3 regions of the Solibacillus sp. R5-41 genome follow, and region 1 is predicted to be linked to each of the others. Evidence: a T-box and tRNA genes for the amino acid it is inferred to sense, from the RefSeq annotation. Region 1 holds a T-box; the other regions hold tRNA genes.
The links. A T-box is a leader RNA that pairs with one kind of tRNA and senses whether it is charged. The one in region 1 lies ahead of argS (arginine--tRNA ligase), so its partner is inferred to be a tRNA-Arg.
Positions count from the first base shown of each region.

Region 1 (9,492 bases):
CGTAATATTTATTGAAACTTCTTGATAAACCTAAGCTAAACTTCGCAATAACAGCTGGGCTTGCTTGTATGAAGGCCGTCTCAATAACTGCTGGAAACGTTCCTAAAAGCTTTATAATTTCCCATGCTTCCTCGTCTAAACGCAAAATCGGCTCGGCATCCAGTTCAAAATGCCCTTTGCTGAGTAGTGTTTGGATTCGTGCATTCGTATATTGCACATAAGGGCCTGTTTCCCCCTCAAATGTCACCATTTTTTCAATTGAAAATTCGATATCATTCATACGATCATTTTTTAGGTCATTAAAAATCACCGCGCCAATACCAATTTCATTTGCTACTTGTGCTTTATTCGGCAACTGTGGATTTTTCACTTCAATATTTTTTGTCACTGCCTCAATCGTTTCGCGTAACACATCTGCAAGCAGTACTACTTTTCCTTTACGTGTCGACATTTTCTTGCCGTCTTTTAACATCATCCCAAATGGTATATGCTCATAATTCGCTGCCCAAGTATGGCCCATTTTTTGTAACACTGCAAATAATTGCTTGAAATGAAGTGATTGTTCATTGCCTACTACATAATATACTTTTGCAGGTTGATACGTGTTGTAACGATAAATCGCAGCCGCTAAATCACGTGTCGCATACAATGTTGCACCATCCTTTTTCATAATTAAAGAAGGTGGCATACCCTCCAACTTAACAACCATCGCGCCATCAGATTGTTCGAGCAAAGCCTTCGCTGTTAATTCCTCAACGACAGGCTGCATTTTATCATTATAGAATGCCTCTCCATTATAAGAATCAAAGTGTACACCGAGCATCGAATAAATCGCATTAAATTCACTTAAAGATGCATCTCGGAACCACTTCCACAATGCCGTTGCTTCTTCATTTCCATCTTCTAGTGCCTTAAATGCCTGTCGCGCTTGATCATTTAGCGCGTCATCTTGCTCTGCTTCATCATGGAATTTTACATAAATTTTCAGTAATTCAGTAATTGGATTTTGTTCGATTGCTTCTTTATTGCCCCATAATTTATACGCAACAATCAACTTTCCAAATTGCGTGCCCCAGTCTCCTAAATGATTGATACGATTCGCTTCATAGCCCTGCTTCTCCGCGATATTCGCAAGTGCATGACCAATCACTGTTGAACGCAAATGGCCCATTGAGAATGGCTTGGCAATATTCGGCGACGAAAAATCTATCGCCACTTTTTGGCCATTTTTTTCTTTCGTGCCATAACGACTTTGTTGCACTAGCACTTGTGTTACAATGTCCTGCGCGATTTGTAATTGATTGTAAAATACATTGATATAGGCATTTTCCACACGTACTTCTTGAATAAATGTCCCATGGATTTTTATAGCTAATTCGCTTGCAATGGTATGCGGTGATTTTTTATATTTTTTCGCTAAAATAAAACAAGGAAATGCCACATCGCCTAACTGAGCATGCTTCGGTGTTTCGAGTAACGCTTCCACTTCTTCAATCGTCAAGCTGTCTTGTAGTGCAGTTGCGATAACCTGTGCTAATTTTGTCTTCATGTCATTTTCCTCCCCAAAATAAAAAAGCTCCCCGTCTCTAAATAAAAGAGACGAGAAGCTTGGATTCCCGTGGTACCACTCTAGTTGCCACAAAAGTGACCGCTTTCTGTTATTAACGAGGTGACTTCCCCGATTTTCTCTACTTTATTTCAAGAAATTTCTCCAAAGTGCGTTTCGTCCATCTTTTCAGTATTAGGCTCACACCAACCCTAACTCGCTTGACATCCCAGATAGATTACTTTTCTTTTTCATCGAATTTATTAGATTAAATTAGAATTCATTTTACATAAGTGGATTTTAAAAAGCAAGTGGATTTTGAAATTTCCGTCTCTTTTTCAAATTATATACTTGCCTAAGAACCATAGTTGTTGAATTGTGTAGCGGGGTTTTATATGGAAAATATACAGTTATTCCCCTAACGGCACTTCCACCTTTAACTCCCCTTTTAAATAATTCGGGAAACTATTGACCATTATCTTAACCGGATTTATCATTACTCCTTCATTTGCTTCAAATTGAGAACCAACTTCGTATAGATTGTCGGATTCACTACGCCAACTCGAACGCTCAAATACAGCTTTGCCTTCAGCATCTACGCCTTGGCTAAAGAAAGTTGTCTGTTTATTAACATCACGAATCAGATAGAAAAACGTATTTCTATTTTTAAATTGAATCGTAAAATCAAGTATTTCAGGTTGATACAGCACTTGTTGTTTGTCAAAATCAACCGTAATGAAATCCTCGCCTTTTGGCAATGCCTCTATTTCAGGAATAACAAGCGTCAAATTTTTAGGCTCACGGAAATAATTACTTTGCATAAAAAGAGTGACCACTCCGTCTCGAATTCCACCGAACCCTATTGTACCATTTTGAATCTTTCCCCAATCCTCGCCTTTTTCATCAATCAGCTTCATTTCGTTAAATTGTAAAATTTGCATCGTATTATTCGGATCTATGGCAATTTTAATCCCGGCACGCAACGGCGATATCTCTAGGCTTTTTACTTCGATTGTTTGCCCATCCACCATTACTTTTTCATCCACTACATAATGTTTCGTTTTAACAATTTCTTTTTTTAATGTAAATGGAATACTAAAAGTCATTTCCTGCCCTTTTTGCAATTTAAAGTTTAGTTCAAAATTTCGATTTGAATAATCTATTGGCTCTGTTGCGGTCACATTAATTGTATTTTCGATTTCATATATAGGCTCATAATGTGCAGTCCAGCCATAGCCAACACCCGCCTCGATCGGATTACCACCGTGCATTAGTTCCAGTTCTAAATGGTCTAATGTTAGTCCTTGTAAATCATTTGGTGATGCGATTTTGTAAGAGAGCAGCATGCCGGTTTCATCCGCAATGACACCAAGTAACGTAAAAGTCAGTTCATTTTGGGTTTCACTCATTAAGATTTCCTCGTAGTAGTCATTCGCGACAATATCCTCTAAACCTTTGTCAAACGCTATCAATTCGATGATTGGCGACAAACCAGGAATTTTGGACACCGCATTTGCAAAGGCTGGTGATACACGAACAGATGTAACAAAAACAAAGAAGATTGTCACTATAAGAGCCACCGTTTGCCACGTACGACGGATTTTTTTTCGGTGCCGTCGATTTTGTCGTTGGGCATTGATACGCGCTTGCTCTAACGCCTGTTTTGGTACAGAAATTTCATTTAGTTGTTCAGTCAGTTGGTGCATTTTTTCATCGTCCCAGTTCGTCATTCCCATTCACTCCTTTCCCCAACCATGCCACGCAATTTACGCAATGTTTTATGGAGCCTAGATTTCACTGTACCTTCTGGAATATTTTGAACTTCCGCGATTTCACTGTTCTTGTATTGCTCAAAATATTTCAAATGGATGAGTTGCTGCTCCGCTAGTGGAAGTTTCGTAATGATATCGGCTAAATCATTTGCTCGATTTCATTTGTTAATACCAAACGTGATTGCTTTAATTTCATATCAAGGCAAATATTGATCAAGATGCGAATTAACCACGTTTTTAAATAGTTCGGTTCTTTCAACTTATGTATATTTTTTAAGCTGCGGTATGTCATTTCTTGATATGCTTCAATGGCATCATGTTCATTTTTCAAATAGCTATGTGATGTACGATATAATGCACCTTCATAAAGGGAAAGAAGCTGTAGAAATGCCTGTTCATCTCCAGCAATTGCACGCTTTGCTAGCTCGCGTTCGTCTATTTTCTCGCCCCCTTTACTTATTAGACTGATGACAGGAGTAAAACGTTCATATTTTTTTACAGGATTGCTGTCCTGTTATTTCTATAAGAAAATTAAAGATTTTAATAGATAAACCAGAGTGTATACCTGTATATACATCTACCCTTTAATACAACATATGAACTCATTCACTACTACAAAAAGTTTATCACTGCAAGCTTCCTTAATATTTGCTCTGTGTTGCGTCTACGGTTATATAAGTATTGCTATAAAGAAGCATATTAATATTTTTTATATCCCACAATTCCCCAAATTCATTAATAGGAACTTTTCGATTATAGCTATTGTTATCATCATTACAACTCACCAGATGCCTTAATGATTCTGAAAGATAGATATACTCCTTGTCATACCCTACGACAGGGACAAAATGCAAATTATTGTGATTCTTATGTACTTTAATAAAAACAATTACGGGAGTTCCTTTACTAACTTCGTACTTTAATGTATTAATATTTCCTTTATAATAGTTTGTTTTATATCCCTTTTTTCTTAACACCGTACGGATTCCCTTTGGATATACATTGCCTGACCTCGTTTTACTAGGGAAATTAGTATATAACTCTTCACCATCGGCCTCCATTCCAAAATGACGCAGCACATACGCTGTTGAAAATGCTGCACACTCCCTATTTTTTTGTATTTCTATCCTATTATTTCGTTTAATTAGATAGTTAGCCGGATAATTTCTTTTTCGTAAAACAGGTATGGGTAATGTCATTAAATATGCATTAATGATAGTTGATATAATAATCCATAAAATAATTGTTCTAATTATGAACATACTACTTCCCCCATTTCTTTATATCCATATCTAAACAAGATTCTAAGTCCTTCTATCACTAATCTGCTCCGTTAGTTGAATTAGGAAAAATATTATTATGCCTTTTATAAAATACAATCTTCTATTCTAATTTATCAATTAAGTTCGATTTTATTTCCTAATAATTTATACTGCATTTCTTGTTTCTCTAAAATCTTATCTGTTAATTTTTCTAACGTTTTTGTATTAGACCATAAAAAAATCCATCAAATGCTTCTATAATTATCATCATCCTTTACTTTTTACTTCAAATTGATTAGCTAATTCAATGTATTTGTTCAACTAACCTGCCACGTTAGTTCAAGAAGAAAAGGCTATCCTAAAGCAATCCGTTTGTGAAGTATCTATTGTTTAATTTCAGCTAAAATGGATTCAGGAACATCCCTATTTGGATAATTTTAACATATTTAATTTAATTTCACCAATTATTATATTAAATTTAACTGCTGCGTTAGCACAAGAAGCGACTGCTCTAATTGAACAATCGCCTCTGTTACTTGAAGAAGAATTAGATAAAGATTAGGTTTAAATAATCACCGTGCCCTCGTATAAGTTCAACCTCATCCTTTGATGATATCCAAAAATAATGGAACGTTAGTCCTTCTTCATCCCCTCCCCCTGTCGGTTCGTAATCCCACATATCTAAATTACTTGATACATTTATCTTGTAAAAAAACCTATTATGTACAGCACCATCATCATTTTCCCAATAATCTTCTGCAATTAAGTTCTCAACCTCAAAGTTTATTAATCCTGTTTCTTCTTTAACTTCCCTAATTACTGCATTATAAGTATCTTCTTCGGCATTTACTGTACCTTTAGGTATCTGTATCCCTGCTTCAGAAATCGGATGTTGAAAAACTAATACCTGTATTTTTCCATCTTTAATTCTTGTTACATAACCGTAGGCTTTTCTAATCGAATTCAAAGCAATCAATCCTCACTTAGTTTTTCTTTTATCTGATCTTATTCAACTATCCTGCCGCGTTAGTTGAATAAGCAATTTCTCATTTATTACACATTATGGTCGTACTACGAAATTGTTCTTCTTCATGTTCTATTCCCAATAACGCACCTCCGTATTTCGTTGCGTAATTTTCTCCATAAATTTTGCTTCTTTTTATCAAAACTTGTTGGTTAATATAACTTTGTAATTATCAATCCTAGAGATATAATTATAGTAATAATCGGAGGAGGAATAAAAATGAAACAAGCAGCTCTCCATCAATGGCATAAAAAACATAATAAACGAATAGCAGAATTTCATAAAAACCATGAAATTGAAATACAACGTGGTGAAAATGGGAAAGGTTTGTTAGCTAAATGGGAAAGGTTTTTTTATAACAATATCATTTCCCCTCTAAAGAATGTAAAATAATACCTATAGATTGAACTGTCCTTTTGGCACAGTTCATTTTTTTGTTTCGCAATTTGAGTCAAATGCGATATAAAAACTCCCATTTTCTTCTTCAAATAATCTGCTCCGTTTGTTCAATAAGGCACCTGAAGTTGGAGAATGTATTTTTGAGACTCTAGTTCTTCCATTCTTCCCTAACAAAGGCTATTGCACTTTCAATAGTTAAGACATTTTTCTTGAGCCAAATTTCACCCATTTCTCTTACCAACGAGTGAATAAAGCCAATTTTACTAACAATTTTCACATAATCCAGTAATACATTTATCACACAATCATTCAAACCTAACTTTTGTAAATCCTTCACCAGTTCTACATCATCCTGTGAAACAGCACCATTACGATTTTTAAGATAATCAATTGGTGTTGAAGAATTAACCTGTTTTATATACCATTCATCGTAACTCATTCCTGTTTTAGCTATAAACTCTTCTTCTTGTTTTGCATTCCATTCCTCAATTGTTACTCCGTGAATTTCTTTAAATCGTTCTTCAGCAGTCGTGCCATGTATTACTTTGCCACTTACTTTTTTATATCGTTTTTTATTTTTACTCACTCCATTTCACCCCTTTTGAACTTATTTCTACTTCAGCTAAACTGCTTCGTTAGTTGAACAAAAAGCTACCAAAACGAGATTTTGGGACATACTGATTATAAGCAGCCAAAAGAAAACACCTAATTCAATTGTATTGGGTGTTTTGTTACCTGACTTTGATTTGTGAACGTTTATTAGGTTTATTTTGTATGCTTTATAAATCCTGTAGAATTTAAGCACACGTTAGTTGAATCAGAAAAGTAGAGCTTATACAAAAATCGCGACCGATTCTTGTAGAGTTATAACTTAATTTATCTTTTTTGAAAATCCTGTACTTTTACCTACATAACCATTACTTACGTAAAAGTTATGTGCCATTTGACGTTCTTCTCGATTGCCGCTATTTAAAGTTATTGTTTCCGCACCTTGCATGATTGCCCATTCTTCACAGGCTTTTAATAGCTTTGTTCCTATTCCTTGCTTTCGTTGATTTGAACTTACAATAAAAGCAAGTATACGGACATATATACCACTGAATTCAAAAGCAAGTGCCTTACATACCCCTGCAAAACCTAAAACTTGATTATTTTTTACAGCCACTAAAGTTTCATAATCTCCATGTTTTTGTAATAAATCAAATCTCATATTTAAATCTTCTAAAGTTGTTGGATAACCTAATTCACTCAACAGATCGACTAGATATTTATAATCTGAAGGTTGAATGGTTCTAATCTCGATAGTCATTAATTTCACCTTCCATGATACTTAAAGTAATTGACAAATGATGCGGCCCAATAAAGAAATAGATGCAAATCCTTGTTACAGAATCGCGCCCTTTTCTTGAAGACTCGATATCGAGATAATCTGAAAGACATACATTATGATTTTCCGTTTTTGCCTCGTTTGTTGAATAGCAACGGCCATTAAAAGCAACTTTTTATTATATTTACTCATCCATTCTTCTCTCATCATATCTAATCAATCATTAAATAAACTACTTAATAAAAAGCGAATACCACAATGTGAACCGTTTTATTTCTTTCACTTTCTCAACTCACTATATTGCATATGAATTCTGTTTTCTGGTTTTTTGTCTACCGTATATAGCACAACAATGAAGAACCATTCTAAAGGCTTCATTAAGAGATAAATGATGTCTGCGGACCATTTTGAATTTATATGCCTACTTATTGGATAGCCATATCTGTCGTAAAAGTTACGGATGACTTTATGGAAGCTTGGCATATATTGTTCTAGAATGTTCTCGAATGCGTTAGCAATCAGCAGCTGGCGATTCACGGGGATTCTTTGTCCTCTTCTAATGCCAGCTCTGATCGGATTGACCAAGTTTTTATGCCCTTTAGCAGAGACCGTACACAAATAATGCCCGTCACCCTCTACTATCACTGGTTTTGGCGCAGGGATATTCGAATAGTTGAAAGAGCTTGTCTCAAGGAACACCCGGATAAAGCTATCTGGTCGTTGTCCAAACAAGATCAAAATTAATTGGATGATGACCAAAATTGGAAAAAAACATATTGCCCATATTTTTGACATCCTTTGATAGTTATTAGATATTCTGTAGAGAAATAAAATGAATTTATTATTGTCCTCTGCCTCTTTTTCATTCTGGCTATCAAGAAAATTATTCAGAGAATCTTTCAACCTTGCGATATATAAAAATAATAATGATAAAAAGCTAATTTGCAGTAGGAGGACCGTAAGTTCTTCACCATCATGTGAAAAACCTGTATGAGTAAGATAGACAATTGCAAATATGATATTAGATATCATTAATGTACTACATATCACATACACAACCGGCGAAAGTGACCCATCGTTAAGACTTACGACCCAAAAGGAAAACATACCCAATGTCAATAAGACAACAACAGATGCTATATATTCGTTGGAAAGAGAAGCATATCCATCTACCTTTACACCATTTAAATCAAATATATGCAATTGCTCACCAGCATCCACGGCACTACCATTTAGAAAAAAACCAAACATAAATAAACATAAAATTACCATGGAATAATAGCAATCAATTGCTTTAATTTTGACTGACCCACCCTTAACATCATGTGACTTCGTCTTCCTAGTAAAACTCCGAACCATTCTGATAAAGGCATATAAAGGAACTGAAATTGAAATAATTAAAAGTATCATTATCATTATCAACAAACGCAACCTCCTCCCAAGCAATTAAATTTGGAACAATACCCTACTACTAGAATGTACCATAAAAATACATAAAACTATCTATGTGTTTTTATTAAACTAACCTGTCCGTTCAATAACTTCTTACGCCATTATATGGTCCTAAAATGAAAATAAGCACTCGTCCTTGTTACAGGAAAGCGCCCTTTTGTGGAAGATCATAAATACATGTCTTGTTAATCTAATGTCCCCTTTAGTTGAACAAGGATTTGGGGTTAATTTCAAATTTACGTGTCATCATTAGTTTAAGGATTTCTTCCAATAACAACTGTTGCATCTAATTTATCATCTCTAGCTATTTTGGTAATTAGCCCAACATTTGCAAAAATTTCTAAAGTTTGAGTAGCCTGAATTTCACTCGTCTCTATCAATAGATGTCCTCCAGGAATAAGCCAGTGAGAAGCCTTTTCTACAACCTTTCGCTGAAGGTCTAGTCCATCCTTCCCTCCATCAAGCGACACTTTCGGTTCATATAAACGTGCTTCTTGAGGAAGCAGCTTTATTGAATCAGTAGGAACGTAAGGTGCGTTAGCCACTATGATGTTCACTCGACCTCTCAATGAATCAGCTAAAGCATCATATAAGTCACCTTGATAGACGTGACCACCGATCTTAGTTATGTTACGGGAAGTACATCGTACAGCAACGGGGTCAATATCAACGGAGTGTAATAAAATCTTTTTAAGGTCGGTTGCAATTGC
Region 1 is NZ_CP024123.1:2,219,685-2,229,176, forward strand. It holds gene argS (arginine--tRNA ligase) at 1-1,549, opposite strand, end outside; T-box leader at 1,593-1,810, opposite strand; gene CSE16_RS10725 (DUF4179 domain-containing protein) at 1,957-3,276, opposite strand; gene CSE16_RS21870 (RNA polymerase sigma factor) at 3,273-3,410, opposite strand; gene CSE16_RS21875 (sigma factor) at 3,458-3,649, opposite strand; gene CSE16_RS10735 (cysteine peptidase family C39 domain-containing protein) at 3,960-4,580, opposite strand; gene CSE16_RS22055 (hypothetical protein) at 5,008-5,142, shown strand; gene CSE16_RS10740 (NUDIX hydrolase) at 5,128-5,547, opposite strand; gene CSE16_RS21565 (hypothetical protein) at 5,824-5,997, shown strand; gene CSE16_RS10745 (replication initiation and membrane attachment family protein) at 6,152-6,589, opposite strand; gene CSE16_RS10750 (GNAT family N-acetyltransferase) at 6,875-7,312, opposite strand; gene CSE16_RS10755 (DUF6688 domain-containing protein) at 7,610-8,746, opposite strand; gene CSE16_RS10760 (putative protein N(5)-glutamine methyltransferase) at 9,037-9,492, opposite strand, start outside.

Region 2 (9,492 bases), 1.1 Mb from region 1:
CATAAAATGTAAAAAAGCGCTGCATACGTATAAAACGTATGCAGTGCTTTTTATTAATTAGCTATATTAAATAATAATGTTGATTTTTAAAATAAGTACGAGGGGACTCAAGTATTAAGTGGGTTCCCTCACTAATTTAATAACCTCTGTACATTATTTGAAATCAATGTTTTTAGAAATACAAGTTCATCTTTCTCAAAATCCTAAGTATCAATATCAGTATCATTTGAATAACATTGAACCACTTTTACAACAGTATTTTTCATCTCTTTTGGGACCATCTATTATTCCTTCCCTAATATTTTTCCTATCTCAATCTCGATGTATTGTGATTGAGATAGGAAAATTGTGACGAACGCCATTTTTTATCTTAGGTGATATCAATTGAATGAAGAACAGGCTACTTCAATAATCATCTTTCTAACTGTTGTGTCGTCATTTCATTGCCAACAATTCACTCTCGATTAATTTTCTATATCTTTTATAGATCGAAAGTAAGTGAGGTTCTCTACTGGGCTTAATTAGCCGAAATCATGTTGATAGAGCTTCTATATCAAGCGAATTGATGTATGAATATGAATAATGATCTGACCATTTATTTGTGCAGCAATGCTATTCATGCTACAAAAAGAATGCGATAACCAAACGAAGGCAATTTATTATGATTCTATATCAAAATCCCTTAGATAAACGATCAAACAAAGACTCTTGGAATAAGACAGTTAGCTCTTAAAATTAACGATAAGTGGCGAAGCTGGTTTTCATTAAGTGTATAAATAGGGGGATTATGGTCGAAAAATAAACACGATTTTATAAACAATTACTTATATTTTGAATCATAATGGATTGTTAAGTGAAATATTTGGAAATAGTAGTTGATAAATAATTGTAATCGTATTAAACTTTCGTTATGCCTTTTAAATTTTTCTAATTAACAAGTTTAACTAGCAAATATCAACTTTTAAAAAAATAATAATATTTTTAAAAAAAGTTATAAAAAACTATTGCATTTCACTCAAAATCTTGATATTATAAATCTTGTCCTTAACAATTAGGTTTTGAAGTTCTAAGGAATCAGTTCTTAATATCCCATGGAGGATTAGCTCAGCTGGGAGAGCATCTGCCTTACAAGCAGAGGGTCGGCGGTTCGAGCCCGTCATCCTCCACCATTTCTAAATGCCGGTGTAGCTCAGTTGGTAGAGCAACTGACTTGTAATCAGTAGGTCGAGGGTTCGACTCCTTTCGCCGGCACCATTTAGAGAGCCATTAGCTCAGTCGGTAGAGCATCTGACTTTTAATCAGAGGGTCGAAGGTTCGAGTCCTTCATGGCTCACCAGTTTTATATATGTCTGCTGCGGGTGTGGCGGAACTGGCAGACGCACTAGACTTAGGATCTAGCGCCGCAAGGCGTGGGGGTTCGACTCCCTTCACCCGCACCATTAAATTAAATACATTGTCAGAATAAAAAATTCTTAAGCATATGCGGAAGTAGTTCAGTGGTAGAACACCACCTTGCCAAGGTGGGGGTCGCGAGTTCGAACCTCGTCTTCCGCTCCAAATATGCCGGGGTGGCGGAACTGGCAGACGCACAGGACTTAAAATCCTGCGGTGAGTGATCACCGTGCCGGTTCGATTCCGGCCCTCGGCACCATTTTCTTTTAAATAAATATGCGCCCGTAGCTCAATTGGATAGAGCGTCTGACTACGGATCAGAAGGTTGTGGGTTCGACTCCTGCCGGGCGCGCCATATAAATTTTAATGATATTTTTCGGAATGTAGCTCAGCTTGGTAGAGCACTTGGTTTGGGACCAAGGGGTCGTAGGTTCGAATCCTGTCATTCCGACCATTTCATGGGGCCTTAGCTCAGCTGGGAGAGCGCCTGCCTTGCACGCAGGAGGTCAGCGGTTCGATCCCGCTAGGCTCCACCAAACAATTTTAACCATATAAAGATCCTGGCGGTGTAGCTCAGCTGGCTAGAGCATTCGGTTCATACCCGAAAGGTCGTGGGTTCGACTCCCTCCGCCGCCATCTTAAAGGACCTTTAGCTCAGTTGGTTAGAGCAGACGGCTCATAACCGTCCGGTCACAGGTTCGAGTCCTGTAAGGTCCACCAGTAAATTGAATGATTCATGGAGGTATACCCAAGTTCGGCTGAAGGGATCGGTCTTGAAAACCGACAGGCGGGTAACACCGCGCGGGGGTTCGAATCCCTCTACCTCCTCCATTTTTTAAAAGTAATGGTGTTCAATAGGATAAAGAATAGAATAAAGTAATATTGTCGCGGGGTGGAGCAGTGGTAGCTCGTCGGGCTCATAACCCGAAGGTCACAGGTTCAAGTCCTGTCCCCGCAACCAAATGGTCCCGTGGTGTAGCGGTTAACATGCCTGCCTGTCACGCAGGAGATCGCCGGTTCGATCCCGGTCGGGACCGCCATTTATATTTATGGAAGAGTATTATGGGTCAGTAGCTCAGTTGGTAGAGCATTAGATTGAAGCTCTAAGTGTCGGCGGTTCGATTCCGTCCTGACCCACCATAATGCGGGTGTAGTTTAATGGTAAAACCTCAGCCTTCCAAGCTGATGTCGTGAGTTCGATTCTCATCACCCGCTCCATTTTAAGGGCCTATAGCTCAGCTGGTTAGAGCGCACGCCTGATAAGCGTGAGGTCGATGGTTCGAGTCCATTTAGGCCCACCATTAAAACATCATAATTATTCCGAAGTAGCTCAGTGGTAGAGCAACCGGCTGTTAACCGGTTGGTCGTAGGTTCGAGTCCTACCTTCGGAGCCATTTTTATTCTATGGGGAAGTACCCAAGTGGCTCAAGGGGCGCCCCTGCTAAGGGTGTAGATCGCGTAAGCGGTGCGAGGGTTCGAATCCCTCCTTCTCCGCCATAGAATGTAGGCCCGTTGGTCAAGCGGTTAAGACACCGCCCTTTCACGGCGGTAACACGGGTTCGAATCCCGTACGGGTCATCATAAAATGTAGAAAAGCGCTGCATACGTATAAAACGTATGCAGCGCTTTTTATCATCCAATTTTTTATTTCAGTAGAAAGATTCAATATTAGTGATCAGGGAATAATTGTCCAATTCCTACAAAAAAAATTTCCTTTACCATTGACCTTACCGTTACGTTATCCTTTATAGTAAAACATAGAGGTGATGGAATGCTTATTAATGAATTAGCAAAACTGTCTGGGGTGAGTAAACGGGCGCTCCGGTACTATGATGAAATTGGGTTATTGATTCCTTCTGAAATCGGGGAAAATGGTTATCGGCATTATAGTGATGCCGATATTGACCGACTGCAACAAATTTTATTTTATCGAGAGCTTGATTTTAAATTAGAAGAAATTAAAAAATTTTTAGATGCCCCGGAATTCAATGTGAATGAGGCACTTAGGAATCAACATGAATTGCTAGAACGAAAACGAAGTTATTTAGATGGGCTTATTAAAACAATAAAAAATACGATTCAAGTAATGGAAGGGGAAAAAATGATGACAAACGAACAAAAGTTTGAGGCGTTTAAAAATAAGATGATTGAAGACAATGACAAGCAATATGGTGAAGAAGTCCGAGAAAAATACGGGGAAGAGCAAATTTTGGCAAGCTATGGAAAGCTAAAAAATATGACAGAGGACCAATACAAGTCTGTCAATCAACTGGAGCAAATGTTATTTGAGCGCTTAAAGGAAGCAATGGTGAGTGGGGATGCAAGCGCTGAAGTGGCGATGGAGGCAGCGGAATTGCATAAACGTTGGCTAAGCTTTTATTGGGCAAAATATACACCGCAAGCTCATGCAGGCTTAGCGCAAATGTATTTACATGACGAGCGCTTTACTGCATATTATGACGAGCGTGTTGGTAAGGGCGCAACGCAATTTTTACATGATGCGATTATGGAATATGTGAAGTAATTATGCTTACGCATCAATTACGCCTAAGCTAACTCGTGTTCAGATTTTTTTCGAGCTCGCTCGAAAAACTCTCCTAAAAATCTGTGACATCCGCCGGGGTTTGAACCCTCACTTAAAAAAATGCATTTTTGGAATTCATCACCTACTTATAGAAGTAGGTAACGAATGATGAAACAAGTTAAATTTCTAATTCCCTAGCTATGTTTAAAATCAAAAATATAGGAAATAAATATAGGGATTAGGGGGACTAAAAATGGATGCAAATAAACTAAATCAATTAAAAAAACAGTTAACGGATGAATTAATGAATTTACAATCGCATATTCATGAGGTACCAACTGCGGAAAATTCGGAGCTGTCATCGGTAGAAACGCACCCGGCAGATGCTGCAACAGATTTAACAACGGTAACGACAGAAATTGCGATGGACGATTTTAAAGAAGAAGAAATTGAAAAAATACAACTCGCTTTAAAAGCAATAAAGGAAGGGACTTATGGTCAATGTATCGAGTGTCATAAGGAAATTCCATATGAACGATTAGAAGTGGTTCCAACAGCTCTCACATGTGTCGAACATTCCGATGATGTATAACAATGTTCGCTATAAAAAAATCCAGCCATTCGTGCAAAATTTGCACAAATGGTTGGATTTTTTAATGTAAAAAGTGTAGGACATCAAATTGTAATATTACTATGTCCATTACAGGAGGTAAGAAATAATAATGCCGATGCCAAGTAGGAAGCCGAAAAAAGTATTCGTTTGTGCGGTATATTTCATTGCAGGCATTACTTCTAGTGGCAGCTCTTTCGCACGGAATAATTGAACCGCATCGATTGGTTTTTTAATACTTAATAGTACAAGTAAAGACCATGACGTTAACCCATTGAAAATGACTAAACCAATAATCCACAAATACGAAACGATAAAGAATAAAGCTAAAATAGTAATCGCGTGATGACGACCGACTAAAATCGCCATTGTTTTACGACCGCCCTCGGTATCTCCAACAATATCTCGAATATTATTAGAGAGCATAATCGCACCAACTAAAATCATACTTGGTACGGAAATGAGTACCGCATCGATTGTAACCGTTTTTGTTTGGATGAAAAATGCGATTAACACAATGCCCATTCCCATAACAGCACCTGATACAAGTTCTCCAAATGGTGAGTAGGCAATTGGATATGGCCCGCCTGTATATAAAAAACCGATCAGCATACAGACTAAACCGACTGAGACAAGCCACCAAGAGGAAACTGCACAAATATAAATACCTAATAGAATGGCGATGCCGTAAAAGCTTAGTGCAATCATCATGATCGTTTTAGGGGCAACCCCGTGACGGACGATTGTTCCACCAATTCCAACAGAATCTTCGTTATCAAGCCCGAGTTTAAAATCATAATATTCGTTAAACATATTCGTTGCTGATTGTATTAACATACTTGCTATAAGCATCGCAAAAAAGAGTAAATAATTAATTACTTGATTTTCTACAGCTAAAGCAATGGCTGTTCCTAAAAATACGGGTACAAAAGAAGCTGTTAATGTATGAGGACGTGTTAAATGCCACCATACTTTAAAGTTTGTATCCGCTTCAATGACTTTTGTCATAAAGTATTACGCTCCTTAAATAAACAATATCTACACTATTTTAAACGAAAGAAAACAAAATGAATAGGGCAATAGCTTATACATACAACCTTTGATTGAAAAATGGTATGATAAGAAGGACATTATTTACAGGGCGAACGTAAATAAGTGAATAAATTGATGAAAATAATGAACTAACAAACTTAGTGAATATGCAACGTGACGGAGGGAATTTTCATGCAACACAAGTGGTACAATGCCACTGAGATAGAAGTAGGCTTAAATTCGAAGCGAAGTTTTTATATGGAAACAATAGAGGTGAGCCATTTATCCGCGTTGGCTTTTTTTACGGCGGGTGAATCGCTTTACGGGAAACGTCGATTTTATTGGCAAAATCGTGAAAAAACGTTTACATTAGTTGGCTTAGGACATGCTTATGTAATCGAAAATAACGATGGAGATAATCGTTTCGATCAAGTAGAGTGTGAATGGAAAAAATTGACGAACCAAATTGTTCAAGTAGAACATGAATTACAGCCAATTTTATTTGGTGGCTTTACGTTCGATCCAAAAAATGAAGTATCCGGGGAATGGACAAGTTTTCCTCAAAGCTATTTTACAGTGGCCACGCATCAACTAGTCATTCGTAATGACAAAGTGTATGTAACGATTCATTTAATTACAGACGACAAAAATAGTGAATCGATTTTGGGAAATTTACGAAAAGAGCGTGATGAATTCATTCATGCAGTACAGATGAATGAAGTTAAAACGTATTCGAAGCCTTTAATGATTAGCTATGAGGAACCTCATAAAGAAGCGTATTTACAATCAATTGATCAAGTAACGGATTTGATTAAAGCGAAAGAGGCACAAAAGGTTGTTATTGCACGTTCATTAGCGTTGCAATTTGATCAAGCCATATCATCTCCTCAAATTTTATCGCGTGTTGTAAATGAACAGCCTGAGAGCTATTTATTTGGATTGGAGCATCAGGATATGCTATTTTACGGGGCATCTCCTGAACGATTAGTTAAAGTAGAAAACGGTAAAGCTTATTCTTCTTGTATTGCAGGTTCAATTAAGCGCGGCCAAACAGTAGAAGAAGATGATGCGCTTGGACAAAGCTTATTAAATGATACGAAAAACCGTGGTGAGCATCATTATGTAGTGGAAATGATTACAGAAACATTCGAAAAAAATTGCTCAGAGGTAAAAGTGCCAAACGGTCCAAAATTATTAAAAATAAGAGATATTCAGCATTTATATACGCCAGTGGAAGGTAAGTTACATGAGGATGCGACAATTTTACAATTAGTAAAGCATTTGCACCCAACCCCTGCTCTAGGTGGTGTTCCGAGAATTCAAGCGCTCGAAATGATTCGAAAATATGAGCCAATGAATCGCGGGCTTTATGCAGCTCCAATTGGCTGGTTGGACGCCGATGGAAACGGAGAGTTTGCCGTTGCAATTCGTTCGGCTACGTTAGTGAAGGACAAGGCTTATTTATATGCAGGGGGCGGCATTGTAGAGGATTCTGAAGCCGCTTCAGAGTATGACGAAACGCTCGTGAAGTTCCGTCCAATGTTACGAGCTTTAGGGGGACAATTACATGAATGAACGTGAAATATTAACAAATTATGTTTATAAAATTGTCGCAACGCTTGTACAAGCAGGTGTTAAAAATGTGGTTGTTAGTCCTGGATCACGCTCAACACCACTTGCTTATGCATTTGCATCAACAGAAGCGTTACAATTGCATCGACAAGTTGATGAACGTGCGGCATCCTTTTATGCGCTAGGATTAGCAAAATCAACAGCGGAGCCAGTAGTACTTTTATGTACTTCTGGCACGGCCGCAGCAAATTACTACCCAGCGATTATAGAGGCAAAATATGCTCGTATTCCACTGATCATTTTAACGGCGGATCGTCCGCATGAATTACGTGAGGTTGGCGCACCGCAAACGATTAATCAAGTGCGTATATATGGTGAAAATGTAAAATGGTCGGTAGAATTTCCAATTCCAGATGATGCACCTCAAACATTGCCATTTATTGAGCGACATACAGTGCGCGCGGTTAATATTGCGATGACTGCCCCTTATGGACCGGTTCATCTCAATATCCCGTTCCGTGAACCATTATTAATTGATTTTCAAGAAAATTTACCTAAATCAATATTTACTCGCAGCTTTATTAGTGAGTTAGCTCCTTCAAAAATAGCGATTTCAGAATTATCACAAGTTATTAATCAAACGCGTACAGGGATGATTATTGTTGGGGAATTGCCACTTGGGACAGATACGTCTTACTTATGGGATTTCGTTCGCAAAGTACAATGGCCTGTCTTGATTGAAAGCTTATCAAATTTACGAACAGAAGTACCTGAAGACTGCCAGCTTTACGCGATTTCTACATATGATGCATTATTGAAAAACGAGCGATTTAAACGCAATGTCACACCACAAACGGTCATTCGCTTTGGTGCACAGCCTGTATCGAAGTTTTTAATGAAATTTATTGAACAGGCAATGCCACAAAGCTATGTCATTATTGACGAAGATCCAATATACCGTGACTCAACACATGTTTCTACCCATTTTATTCACGGGCTTGTTGGACAATGGTTAGCTGACATGACGATTGATAATCGATTAACAGAGGTTCCGTTTGCACAATTTTGGAAAATGGCTGATTTGCTCGCATTAGATGTCATTGAAAAATATGCAAATAATGCGACGGATGAAGGGGCAATGGTGCAGGCGATGCTCGAAAACTTACCGAATGAAGCTGATTTATTCGTGAGTAGTAGTATGCCAATTCGTGATTTGGATACGTTTTTGACAACTTCTCAAAAAGATTTACAAGTGTTTGCGAATCGGGGGACAAATGGTATTGACGGTGTGATGTCAACAGCGCTTGGATTTAGCAAGGGGCGACCACAGCGTCAAACGTATCTATTAATCGGGGATTTAGCATTTTTACATGATCTGAATGCTTTTATTGCCACGCGTTATCAATCATGTGATTTGACGGTTATTGTAATGAATAATGACGGTGGAGGCATCTTCTCCTACTTACCACAAGCATCGGTGGAAGCGCATTATGAGCAGTTATTCGGTACGCCAACAGCACTTACATTCGAACAAGTTGCGGACATGTACGAATTTGATTATAAGAAGGCATCGAACGTCGAAGAACTTGTCACAGCACTACAGGAACCAAAACAAAGTGCTGTGAAAATTATTGAAGGATTTACGAATCGGGCAGATAATGTCAAGGAACATCGTGCATTATGGAGCCGCATTCAAGAGGTGCTAAATGAATGGCTCGAGTCACTGTAAATGAGCAATCGGTTCATGTGGAAATTTATAATGAACTAGCAAAAAAAACGCTGGTACTTTTACATGGTTTTACAGGTAGTACGAAAACATGGCAACATGTTGTAAAGGAACTACCTGCTTCAGTGAAAATCATTGCAATTGATTTAATCGGACATGGTCAAAGTACAGCGCCACAAACAATGGATGCCTATTCAATGGAAGTGCAAATTCAATTGCTAGAGGACCTATTTGAGCAGCTAGCTATTCAGGCATTCACACTTGTCGGTTATTCGATGGGGGGACGTGTTGCATTAAGTTATACTGCGCGTTTCCCTAAGCGAGTCACTCAGCTTATTCTAGAAAGTGCATCACCTGGACTTGAAGGACAGGCAGAACGTCTGGCTCGAAAAAATGCGGATGATGCATTAGCGGATAAAATTGCTCAGAATGGTTTGCAATCATTTATTGAGAAGTGGGAGAATATCCCCCTTTTTGCCTCACAAAAGAATTTACCACAAATCATTCAAGCAGAAATACGAAATGAACGAATGATGCAACGAGAAATAGGCTTAGCGAATAGTTTACGCGGGATGGGTACAGGTGTTATGCCAGCACTTTGGAATCAATTGCAACAGATTACAATGCCTGTTACGT
Region 2 is NZ_CP024123.1:3,360,642-3,370,133, reverse strand. It holds tRNA gene CSE16_RS16660 (tRNA-Val) at 1,094-1,169, shown strand; tRNA gene CSE16_RS16655 (tRNA-Thr) at 1,179-1,254, shown strand; tRNA gene CSE16_RS16650 (tRNA-Lys) at 1,261-1,336, shown strand; tRNA gene CSE16_RS16645 (tRNA-Leu) at 1,355-1,439, shown strand; tRNA gene CSE16_RS16640 (tRNA-Gly) at 1,483-1,557, shown strand; tRNA gene CSE16_RS16635 (tRNA-Leu) at 1,563-1,651, shown strand; tRNA gene CSE16_RS16630 (tRNA-Arg) at 1,671-1,747, shown strand; tRNA gene CSE16_RS16625 (tRNA-Pro) at 1,770-1,846, shown strand; tRNA gene CSE16_RS16620 (tRNA-Ala) at 1,853-1,928, shown strand; tRNA gene CSE16_RS16615 (tRNA-Met) at 1,955-2,028, shown strand; tRNA gene CSE16_RS16610 (tRNA-Ile) at 2,036-2,112, shown strand; tRNA gene CSE16_RS16605 (tRNA-Ser) at 2,131-2,223, shown strand; tRNA gene CSE16_RS16600 (tRNA-Met) at 2,279-2,353, shown strand; tRNA gene CSE16_RS16595 (tRNA-Asp) at 2,357-2,432, shown strand; tRNA gene CSE16_RS16590 (tRNA-Phe) at 2,457-2,532, shown strand; tRNA gene CSE16_RS16585 (tRNA-Gly) at 2,537-2,610, shown strand; tRNA gene CSE16_RS16580 (tRNA-Ile) at 2,617-2,693, shown strand; tRNA gene CSE16_RS16575 (tRNA-Asn) at 2,712-2,786, shown strand; tRNA gene CSE16_RS16570 (tRNA-Ser) at 2,799-2,889, shown strand; tRNA gene CSE16_RS16565 (tRNA-Glu) at 2,899-2,970, shown strand; gene CSE16_RS16560 (MerR family transcriptional regulator) at 3,164-3,916, shown strand; gene CSE16_RS16555 (TraR/DksA family transcriptional regulator) at 4,170-4,508, shown strand; gene CSE16_RS16550 (1,4-dihydroxy-2-naphthoate polyprenyltransferase) at 4,617-5,534, opposite strand; gene CSE16_RS16545 (isochorismate synthase) at 5,751-7,133, shown strand; gene menD (2-succinyl-5-enolpyruvyl-6-hydroxy-3-cyclohexene-1-carboxylic-acid synthase) at 7,126-8,859, shown strand; gene menH (2-succinyl-6-hydroxy-2,4-cyclohexadiene-1-carboxylate synthase) at 8,841-9,492, shown strand, end outside.
Region 2: it encodes a tRNA-Arg, which carries the amino acid that the T-box ahead of argS (arginine--tRNA ligase) is inferred to sense. The anticodon was not compared.

Region 3 (9,492 bases), 1.2 Mb from region 1:
GGCTCCGAAGGTAGGACTCGAACCTACGACCAACCGGTTAACAGCCGGTTGCTCTACCACTGAGCTACTTCGGAATAATTATGATGTTTTAATGGTGGGCCTAAATGGACTCGAACCATCGACCTCACGCTTATCAGGCGTGCGCTCTAACCAGCTGAGCTATAGGCCCTTAAAATGGAGCGGGTGATGAGAATCGAACTCACGACATCAGCTTGGAAGGCTGAGGTTTTACCATTAAACTACACCCGCATTATGGTGGGTCAGGACGGAATCGAACCGCCGACACTTAGAGCTTCAATCTAATGCTCTACCAACTGAGCTACTGACCCATAATACTCTTCCATAAATATAAATGGCGGTCCCGACCGGGATCGAACCGGCGATCTCCTGCGTGACAGGCAGGCATGTTAACCGCTACACCACGGGACCATTTGGTTGCGGGGACAGGACTTGAACCTGTGACCTTCGGGTTATGAGCCCGACGAGCTACCACTGCTCCACCCCGCGACAATATTACTTTATTCTATTCTTTATCCTATTGAACACCATTACTTTTAAAAAATGGAGGAGGTAGAGGGATTCGAACCCCCGCGCGGTGTTACCCGCCTGTCGGTTTTCAAGACCGATCCCTTCAGCCGAACTTGGGTATACCTCCATGAATCATTCAATTTACTGGTGGACCTTACAGGACTCGAACCTGTGACCGGACGGTTATGAGCCGTCTGCTCTAACCAACTGAGCTAAAGGTCCTTTAAGATGGCGGCGGAGGGAGTCGAACCCACGACCTTTCGGGTATGAACCGAATGCTCTAGCCAGCTGAGCTACACCGCCAGGATCTTTATATGGTTAAAATTGTTTGGTGGAGCCTAGCGGGATCGAACCGCTGACCTCCTGCGTGCAAGGCAGGCGCTCTCCCAGCTGAGCTAAGGCCCCATGAAATGGTCGGAATGACAGGATTCGAACCTACGACCCCTTGGTCCCAAACCAAGTGCTCTACCAAGCTGAGCTACATTCCGAAAAATATCATTAAAATTTATATGGCGCGCCCGGCAGGAGTCGAACCCACAACCTTCTGATCCGTAGTCAGACGCTCTATCCAATTGAGCTACGGGCGCATATTTATTTAAAAGAAAATGGTGCCGAGGGCCGGAATCGAACCGGCACGGTGATCACTCACCGCAGGATTTTAAGTCCTGTGCGTCTGCCAGTTCCGCCACCCCGGCATATTTGGAGCGGAAGACGAGGTTCGAACTCGCGACCCCCACCTTGGCAAGGTGGTGTTCTACCACTGAACTACTTCCGCATATGCTTAAGAATTTTTTATTCTGACAATGTATTTAATTTAATGGTGCGGGTGAAGGGAGTCGAACCCCCACGCCTTGCGGCGCTAGATCCTAAGTCTAGTGCGTCTGCCAGTTCCGCCACACCCGCAGCAGACATATATAAAACTGGTGAGCCATGAAGGACTCGAACCTTCGACCCTCTGATTAAAAGTCAGATGCTCTACCGACTGAGCTAATGGCTCTCTAAATGGTGCCGGCGAAAGGAGTCGAACCCTCGACCTACTGATTACAAGTCAGTTGCTCTACCAACTGAGCTACACCGGCATTTAGAAATGGTGGAGGATGACGGGCTCGAACCGCCGACCCTCTGCTTGTAAGGCAGATGCTCTCCCAGCTGAGCTAATCCTCCTGGGTAATATGCCTAGCGATGTCCTACTCTCACAGGGGGAAGCCCCCAACTACCATCGGCGCTAAAGAGCTTAACTTCCGTGTTCGGTATGGGAACGGGTGTGACCTCTTTGCCATCATCACTAGACAATTTAAAAGACAAGATTTATTATATCGTATTTACTAATAAAAATCAATACTTTATTGGTAAAAAATAAATTTTATTCTTTCAAAACTGGATAAACGTTTCATTGAAAATGTGCAATAAATTGTGGTTAAGTCCTCGACCGATTAGTATTCGTCAGCTCCATATGTCGCCACACTTCCACCTCGAACCTATCTACCTGATCGTCTTTCAGGGGTCTTACTTACTTGCGTAATGGGAAATCTCATCTTGAGGGGGGCTTCATGCTTAGATGCTTTCAGCACTTATCCCGTCCACACATAGCTACCCAGCGATGCCTTTGGCAAGACAACTGGTACACCAGCGGTGTGTCCATCCCGGTCCTCTCGTACTAAGGACAGCTCCTCTCAAATTTCCTACGCCCACGACGGATAGGGACCGAACTGTCTCACGACGTTCTGAACCCAGCTCGCGTACCGCTTTAATGGGCGAACAGCCCAACCCTTGGGACCGACTACAGCCCCAGGATGCGATGAGCCGACATCGAGGTGCCAAACCTCCCCGTCGATGTGGACTCTTGGGGGAGATAAGCCTGTTATCCCCGGGGTAGCTTTTATCCGTTGAGCGATGGCCCTTCCATGCGGAACCACCGGATCACTAAGCCCGTCTTTCGACCCTGCTCGACTTGTAGGTCTCGCAGTCAAGCTCCCTTATGCCTTTACACTCTACGAATGATTTCCAACCATTCTGAGGGAACCTTTGGGCGCCTCCGTTACTCTTTAGGAGGCGACCGCCCCAGTCAAACTGTCCGCCTGACACTGTCTCCTACCCCGTTAAGGGGCATGGGTTAGAAGTTCAATACAACCAGGGTAGTATCCCACTGACGCCTCCTTCGAAGCTGGCGCTCCGAGATCTCTGGCTCCTACCTATCCTGTACAAGTTGTACCAAAATTCAATATCAGGCTACAGTAAAGCTCCACGGGGTCTTTCCGTCCTGTCGCGGGTAACCTGCATCTTCACAGGTACTATAATTTCACCGAGTCTCTCGTTGAGACAGTGCCCAGATCGTTACGCCTTTCGTGCGGGTCGGAACTTACCCGACAAGGAATTTCGCTACCTTAGGACCGTTATAGTTACGGCCGCCGTTTACTGGGGCTTCAATTCGTAGCTTCGCTTGCGCTAACCACTCCTCTTAACCTTCCAGCACCGGGCAGGCGTCAGCCCCTATACTTCACCTTACGGTTTTGCAGAGACCTGTGTTTTTGCTAAACAGTCGCCTGGGCCTATTCACTGCGGCTCTCGTGCGCTTGCACGCTCAAGAGCACCCCTTCTCCCGAAGTTACGGGGTCATTTTGCCGAGTTCCTTAACGAGAGTTCTCTCGCACACCTTAGGATTCTCTCCTCGACTACCTGTGTCGGTTTGCGGTACGGGCACCTCTCACCTCGATAGAGGCTTTTCTTGGCAGTGTGAAATCAGGAACTTCGTCCATACGGACTCGTCATCACAGCTCAACGTATTAGTGTGCGGATTTGCCTACACACACGCCTTACTGCTTGAACAGAGACAACCAACGCTCTGCTTACCCTATCCTACTGCGTCCCCCCATTTCTCAAACGGTGAGGAGGTGGTACAGGAATATCAACCTGTTGTCCATCGCCTACGCCTATCGGCCTCGGCTTAGGTCCCGACTAACCCTGAGCGGACGAGCCTTCCTCAGGAAACCTTAGTCATACGGTGGACGGGATTCTCACCCGTCTTTCGCTACTCATACCGGCATTCTCACTTCTAAGCGCTCCACCAGTCCTTCCGGTCTGACTTCAACGCCCTTAGAACGCTCTCCTACCACGCATCCATACGGATGCATCCACAGCTTCGGTGAATCGTTTAGCCCCGATAAATTTTCGGCGCAGCGTCACTCGACCAGTGAGCTATTACGCACTCTTTAAATGGTGGCTGCTTCTAAGCCAACATCCTGGTTGTCTAAGCAACGCCACATCCTTTTCCACTTAACGATTACTTTGGGACCTTAGCTGGTGGTCTGGGCTGTTTCCCTCTTGACTACGGATCTTATCACTCGCAGTCTGACTCCCGTGTATAAATATCTGGCATTCGGAGTTTGTCTGAATTCGGTAAAGCGAGATGCCCCCCTAGTCCAAACAGTGCTCTACCTCCAGTATTCTCAATCACGAGGCTAGCCCTAAAGCTATTTCGGAGAGAACCAGCTATCTCCAGGTTCGATTGGAATTTCTCCGCTACCCACACCTCATCCCCGCACTTTTCAACGTGCGTGGGTTCGGGCCTCCAGTAAGTGTTACCTCACCTTCACCCTGGACATGGGTAGATCACCTGGTTTCGGGTCTACGACCACGTACTAATTCGCCCTATTCAGACTCGCTTTCGCTGCGGCTCCGTCTCATCAACTTAACCTCGCACGTAATCGTAACTCGCCGGTTCATTCTACAAAAGGCACGCTATCACCCATTAACGGGCTCTAACTACTTGTAGGCACACGGTTTCAGGATCTATTTCACTCCCCTTCCGGGGTGCTTTTCACCTTTCCCTCACGGTACTGGTTCACTATCGGTCACTAGGTAGTATTTAGCCTTGGGAGATGGTCCTCCCAGATTCCGACGGAATTTCACGTGTTCCGCCGTACTCAGGATACATTCAAGAGGGAATGAGGTTTCACTTACAGGGCTTTTACCTTCTATGGCGGGCCTTTCCAAGCCGCTTCAACTATCTCATTCTTTTGTAACTCCGTATAGAATGTCCTACAACCCCAAAGAGCAAGCTCTTTGGTTTGGGCTCTTCCCGTTTCGCTCGCCGCTACTCAGGGAATCGAATTTTCTTTCTGTTCCTGCAGGTACTTAGATGTTTCAGTTCCCTGCGTCTGTCCTCAACACGCTATGTATTCACGTGAAGATACTATGTGATTAAACATAGTGGGTTCCCCCATTCGGAAATCTCTGGATCAAAGCTTACTTACAGCTCCCCAAAGCATATCGGTGTTAGTGCCGTCCTTCTTCGACTCCTAGTGCCAAGGCATCCACCGTGCGCCCTTATTAACTTAACCAATAAGTTACACTTACTCAGATGAGTAAGATTTTAAAAGATTGCACGATCAATTTCTTGATCATTTGTTTGTTTATTGCTTTCAATGTCGTTTTATCCAGTTTTCAAAGAACAAGTTTTGAAGTATTTCATCATAAAGATGAACCTTCAAAACTGAACAGCAAACGTTAATGTTTCATTCCATAAGGAATGATTCCGAATATATCCTTAGAAAGGAGGTGATCCAGCCGCACCTTCCGATACGGCTACCTTGTTACGACTTCACCCCAATCATCTATCCCACCTTCGGCGGCTGGCTCCATAAAGGTTACCCCACCGACTTCGGGTGTTACAAACTCTCGTGGTGTGACGGGCGGTGTGTACAAGGCCCGGGAACGTATTCACCGCGGCATGCTGATCCGCGATTACTAGCGATTCCGGCTTCATGTAGGCGAGTTGCAGCCTACAATCCGAACTGAGAACGGTTTTATCGGATTAGCTCCCCCTCGCGGGTTGGCAACCGTTTGTACCGTCCATTGTAGCACGTGTGTAGCCCAGGTCATAAGGGGCATGATGATTTGACGTCATCCCCACCTTCCTCCGGTTTGTCACCGGCAGTCTCCTTAGAGTGCCCAACTAAATGATGGCAACTAAGAATAAGGGTTGCGCTCGTTGCGGGACTTAACCCAACATCTCACGACACGAGCTGACGACAACCATGCACCACCTGTCACCGTTGTCCCCGAAGGGAAAACTGTATCTCTACAGTGGTCAATGGGATGTCAAGACCTGGTAAGGTTCTTCGCGTTGCTTCGAATTAAACCACATGCTCCACCGCTTGTGCGGGCCCCCGTCAATTCCTTTGAGTTTCAGTCTTGCGACCGTACTCCCCAGGCGGAGTGCTTAATGCGTTAGCTGCAGCACTGAGGGGCGGAAACCCCCCAACACTTAGCACTCATCGTTTACGGCGTGGACTACCAGGGTATCTAATCCTGTTTGCTCCCCACGCTTTCGCGCCTCAGTGTCAGTTACAGACCAGATAGTCGCCTTCGCCACTGGTGTTCCTCCAAATCTCTACGCATTTCACCGCTACACTTGGAATTCCACTATCCTCTTCTGCACTCAAGTTTCCCAGTTTCCAATGACCCTCCACGGTTGAGCCGTGGGCTTTCACATCAGACTTAAGAAACCACCTGCGCGCGCTTTACGCCCAATAATTCCGGACAACGCTTGCCACCTACGTATTACCGCGGCTGCTGGCACGTAGTTAGCCGTGGCTTTCTAACAAGGTACCGTCAAGGTAGCGCCAGTTACTACGCTACTTGTTCTTCCCTTGCAACAGAGTTTTACGAACCGAAATCCTTCTTCACTCACGCGGCGTTGCTCCATCAGACTTTCGTCCATTGTGGAAGATTCCCTACTGCTGCCTCCCGTAGGAGTCTGGGCCGTGTCTCAGTCCCAGTGTGGCCGATCACCCTCTCAGGTCGGCTACGCATCGTTGCCTTGGTGAGCCGTTACCTCACCAACTAGCTAATGCGCCGCGGGCCCATCCTGTAGTGATAGCCGAAACCATCTTTTAACTTTCGAACATGAGCTCAAAAGTGTTATTCGGTATTAGCCCCGGTTTCCCGGAGTTATCCCAATCTACAGGGTAGGTTACCCACGTGTTACTCACCCGTCCGCCGCTAACTTTCAAAGGATGCAAGCATCCAATGAAAGTCCGCTCGACTTGCATGTATTAGGCACGCCGCCAGCGTTCGTCCTGAGCCAGGATCAAACTCTCCATAAAAGTTAGTTTGAAAGCTCATTTGCTTTGCTAGCGTATCAACATAAAGTTGATATCTATGTTTTGTTTAAGTTCATCACTTAAACGTTTAAATCATTAACGTTTGCTTGTTCAGTTTTCAAGGTTCATGTTGTTATGTTAGAAAAACAACTTCTTTATATTATCACCCTTACATTATCATGTCAATAACTTTTTTCAAAGCTTTTCGATACTGTTTTAGGGACTTAATTAATATAAAGCATAATCCATTTGGAGTCAATCATTATTTCGAAATAATTTTCCGAAGTGAATGTTCCTCTTAGGGACAAGTAATAATATATCCTAAGAGGAACATTAAATCAAGCTTTTTTTGAAAAGATTTTTTTAACATCAACTATAAATAGCATTATTCCAAAAAGCACAATGATTCCACCTAGTATTTGAGTGCCCGTTAAGTACTCATCAAATATAAAAATCGCTAATATTGCCGCTCCAATTGGTTCAAATAAAATAGCAATAGAAATAACATTTGTACTCACCCACTTTAAAGACCAATTAAATAAATTATGACCAAGCAAATTAGGGATAATCGCTAATAGTAAAAACCAAAACCAGTCTATTGCCGGATAAGGACCAAATGACTCGCCCTTTATCAATACATAAAAGAACAATGTAATCGTACTAATAGAATAAACAACCATTGTATATGTAATTAATGATAACCTTTGACGAACATCTTGACCAAATAACAAATACCCCGTGACAAGCGCACAAGCTATGAGCGCTAAAATGTCACCATATAGTGCATTGCCACTGATTTGAAAATCTCCCCAGCCAATTAATACACTCCCCGCAATTGCAATGGCACCCGCGGCAATTGTTTTAAGAGTGATTTTTTCTTTAAAAAATAGATAAGTCCCGACAAATGCGAATAATGGTTGCATCGTAACTAATACAGTGGAACTCGCAACCGAAGTATAGTTAAGCGATTCAAACCATAAAATAAAGTGGAACGCCAAAAAGATTCCTGCAATTGAAGAAAAAATCCAATCCCGTTTTGATAAGTGCTTAAGTTCATGCCGATACTTCATTAAAAATAATGGAAGCATAATTAAAATTGATAATAACATCCGGTAAAATGCAATGACGCCCGATTCCGCATTTGTTAGTTTTACAAATATGGCCGACAGCGCAACGGAAATTACACCAATAAATATCGGAATATATGGATTAATAGGCGGTTTGTTCATTATTATACCTTCACTCCTTCTTTTAATTCTTAATTTAAATGAATTCAATTTAGTATTTCTTCTTAATTACTATAAATGATTTAAAAGTTTATTCATTGGAGTTCACTAGAAAAAACATTGAATATGACCGATTATATTTCGATAAAAAAAATAAAATCACATCACTACATTTTACTTGCTCACAATAAATAAGACTAGAAAAAAATTATTGTCCGTCCCGTTCAATGGTTCGATTTTTCTTGCTTACTCCAAATTGCATTTTTGCACCTAGATTACAAAGGAGTTGAACTGATTGGAGTGGCTTGTGGTAGATGATTTTTCATTAGAAATTTTTTTCAGACTTTTAGTCGCAGCAACTTTAAGCTTAATTATAGGCATTGAAAGAGAACTAAAAAAGAAACCCGTTGGATTAAAAACAAGTTTAGTTATTGCGACATTTAGCTGTTTGTTAACAATTATCTCCATAGAAACTGCTTACACCACCCCCGCGAGAGATGACATTAATATAACAATGGATCCTTTACGACTAGCCGCTCAAATCGTTAGTGGTATTGGATTTTTAGGTGCAGGCGTTATTTTAAGAAAGGAAAATAATAGTATAACCGGTTTAACAACTGCCGCTATGATTTGGGGAGCTGCTGCCATTGGAATTGCTGTTGGTGCAGGTTTTTACATTCAAGCTTTCATGACCGTATTAATTGTTGTTTTAGGAATAGAGGTTTTAGCACCTTTATTGTTTAAAATCGGACCAAAACGGTTACGAATGAGGGAAGTCTCCCTAACCATCTTGGCAGAGCATGCTGTAAATATAAAAAATTTATTAGATTACATGCGACAAAATGATATGCACATTGAAAATCTTTGCATCCGTGATGTGGCGGATTCCGAAACCTCTTTACACGAAGTCGATGTACGCTTTTCAACAGTAAGGACTAATAATACTTTAGAGTTGTATAATCGATTACATGAACTTAGTTACGTAAAAAAAATTAAAATCGAATATTTAGATTAGCGGAGGAGTATACGAATGAAAGATCTAGTCAGTTTATTAAAGGGCGGAAATAAGCCATCCTTACTCGCAGCACTCGTCAATGCATTTTTAGGTACCCTTAAAGGTGTAGCCTTCTTTTTAACAGGAAATGTAGCCATGTTTGCCGAAATGATGCATTCATTTGGTGATGCAGCGAACCAATTTTTTGTTTTTATCGGTTCAGCCTTATCCAAAAAAGCACCTTCTCCTCGTTTCCCTAACGGCTATGGGCGCGTAGTGAATCTTGTGTGCCTTGGCGCGGTATTGATTGTTGCAATTTTATCTTATGAAACAATTAAAGAAGGCTTGCACCACTTTTTGCATCCCGCTACCGAATCGAGTGGTATGTATATTGCACTTAGCGTGTTAGCAATAGGGGCGTTTTTAGAGTTAATTGTTTTAAATAAAGCAGCGAAAGAAGTGCTCCATGAAGTTGGGGTGGAAGGTAAAGGTCTTGCAATTTTTCAATCTGTCCGCTATTTAAAACGTGCTAAACCTGCTACAAAATTAGTATGGATGGAAGATTTAGTTGCAACGGGTGGTAATGTTCTCGCAATTTTAGCGATTGTCATTGCTCATTTTACTGGATTTTATCGATTGG
Region 3 is NZ_CP024123.1:3,370,320-3,379,811, forward strand. It holds tRNA gene CSE16_RS16675 (tRNA-Asn) at 1-74, opposite strand, end outside; tRNA gene CSE16_RS16680 (tRNA-Ile) at 93-169, opposite strand; tRNA gene CSE16_RS16685 (tRNA-Gly) at 176-249, opposite strand; tRNA gene CSE16_RS16690 (tRNA-Phe) at 254-329, opposite strand; tRNA gene CSE16_RS16695 (tRNA-Asp) at 354-429, opposite strand; tRNA gene CSE16_RS16700 (tRNA-Met) at 433-507, opposite strand; tRNA gene CSE16_RS16705 (tRNA-Ser) at 563-655, opposite strand; tRNA gene CSE16_RS16710 (tRNA-Ile) at 674-750, opposite strand; tRNA gene CSE16_RS16715 (tRNA-Met) at 758-831, opposite strand; tRNA gene CSE16_RS16720 (tRNA-Ala) at 858-933, opposite strand; tRNA gene CSE16_RS16725 (tRNA-Pro) at 940-1,016, opposite strand; tRNA gene CSE16_RS16730 (tRNA-Arg) at 1,039-1,115, opposite strand; tRNA gene CSE16_RS16735 (tRNA-Leu) at 1,135-1,223, opposite strand; tRNA gene CSE16_RS16740 (tRNA-Gly) at 1,229-1,303, opposite strand; tRNA gene CSE16_RS16745 (tRNA-Leu) at 1,347-1,431, opposite strand; tRNA gene CSE16_RS16750 (tRNA-Lys) at 1,450-1,525, opposite strand; tRNA gene CSE16_RS16755 (tRNA-Thr) at 1,532-1,607, opposite strand; tRNA gene CSE16_RS16760 (tRNA-Val) at 1,617-1,692, opposite strand; rRNA gene rrf (5S ribosomal RNA) at 1,703-1,818, opposite strand; rRNA gene CSE16_RS16770 (23S ribosomal RNA) at 1,942-4,868, opposite strand; rRNA gene CSE16_RS16775 (16S ribosomal RNA) at 5,079-6,635, opposite strand; gene CSE16_RS16780 (DMT family transporter) at 6,971-7,861, opposite strand; gene CSE16_RS16785 (MgtC/SapB family protein) at 8,154-8,873, shown strand; gene CSE16_RS16790 (cation diffusion facilitator family transporter) at 8,889-9,492, shown strand, end outside.
Region 3: it encodes a tRNA-Arg, which carries the amino acid that the T-box ahead of argS (arginine--tRNA ligase) is inferred to sense. The anticodon was not compared.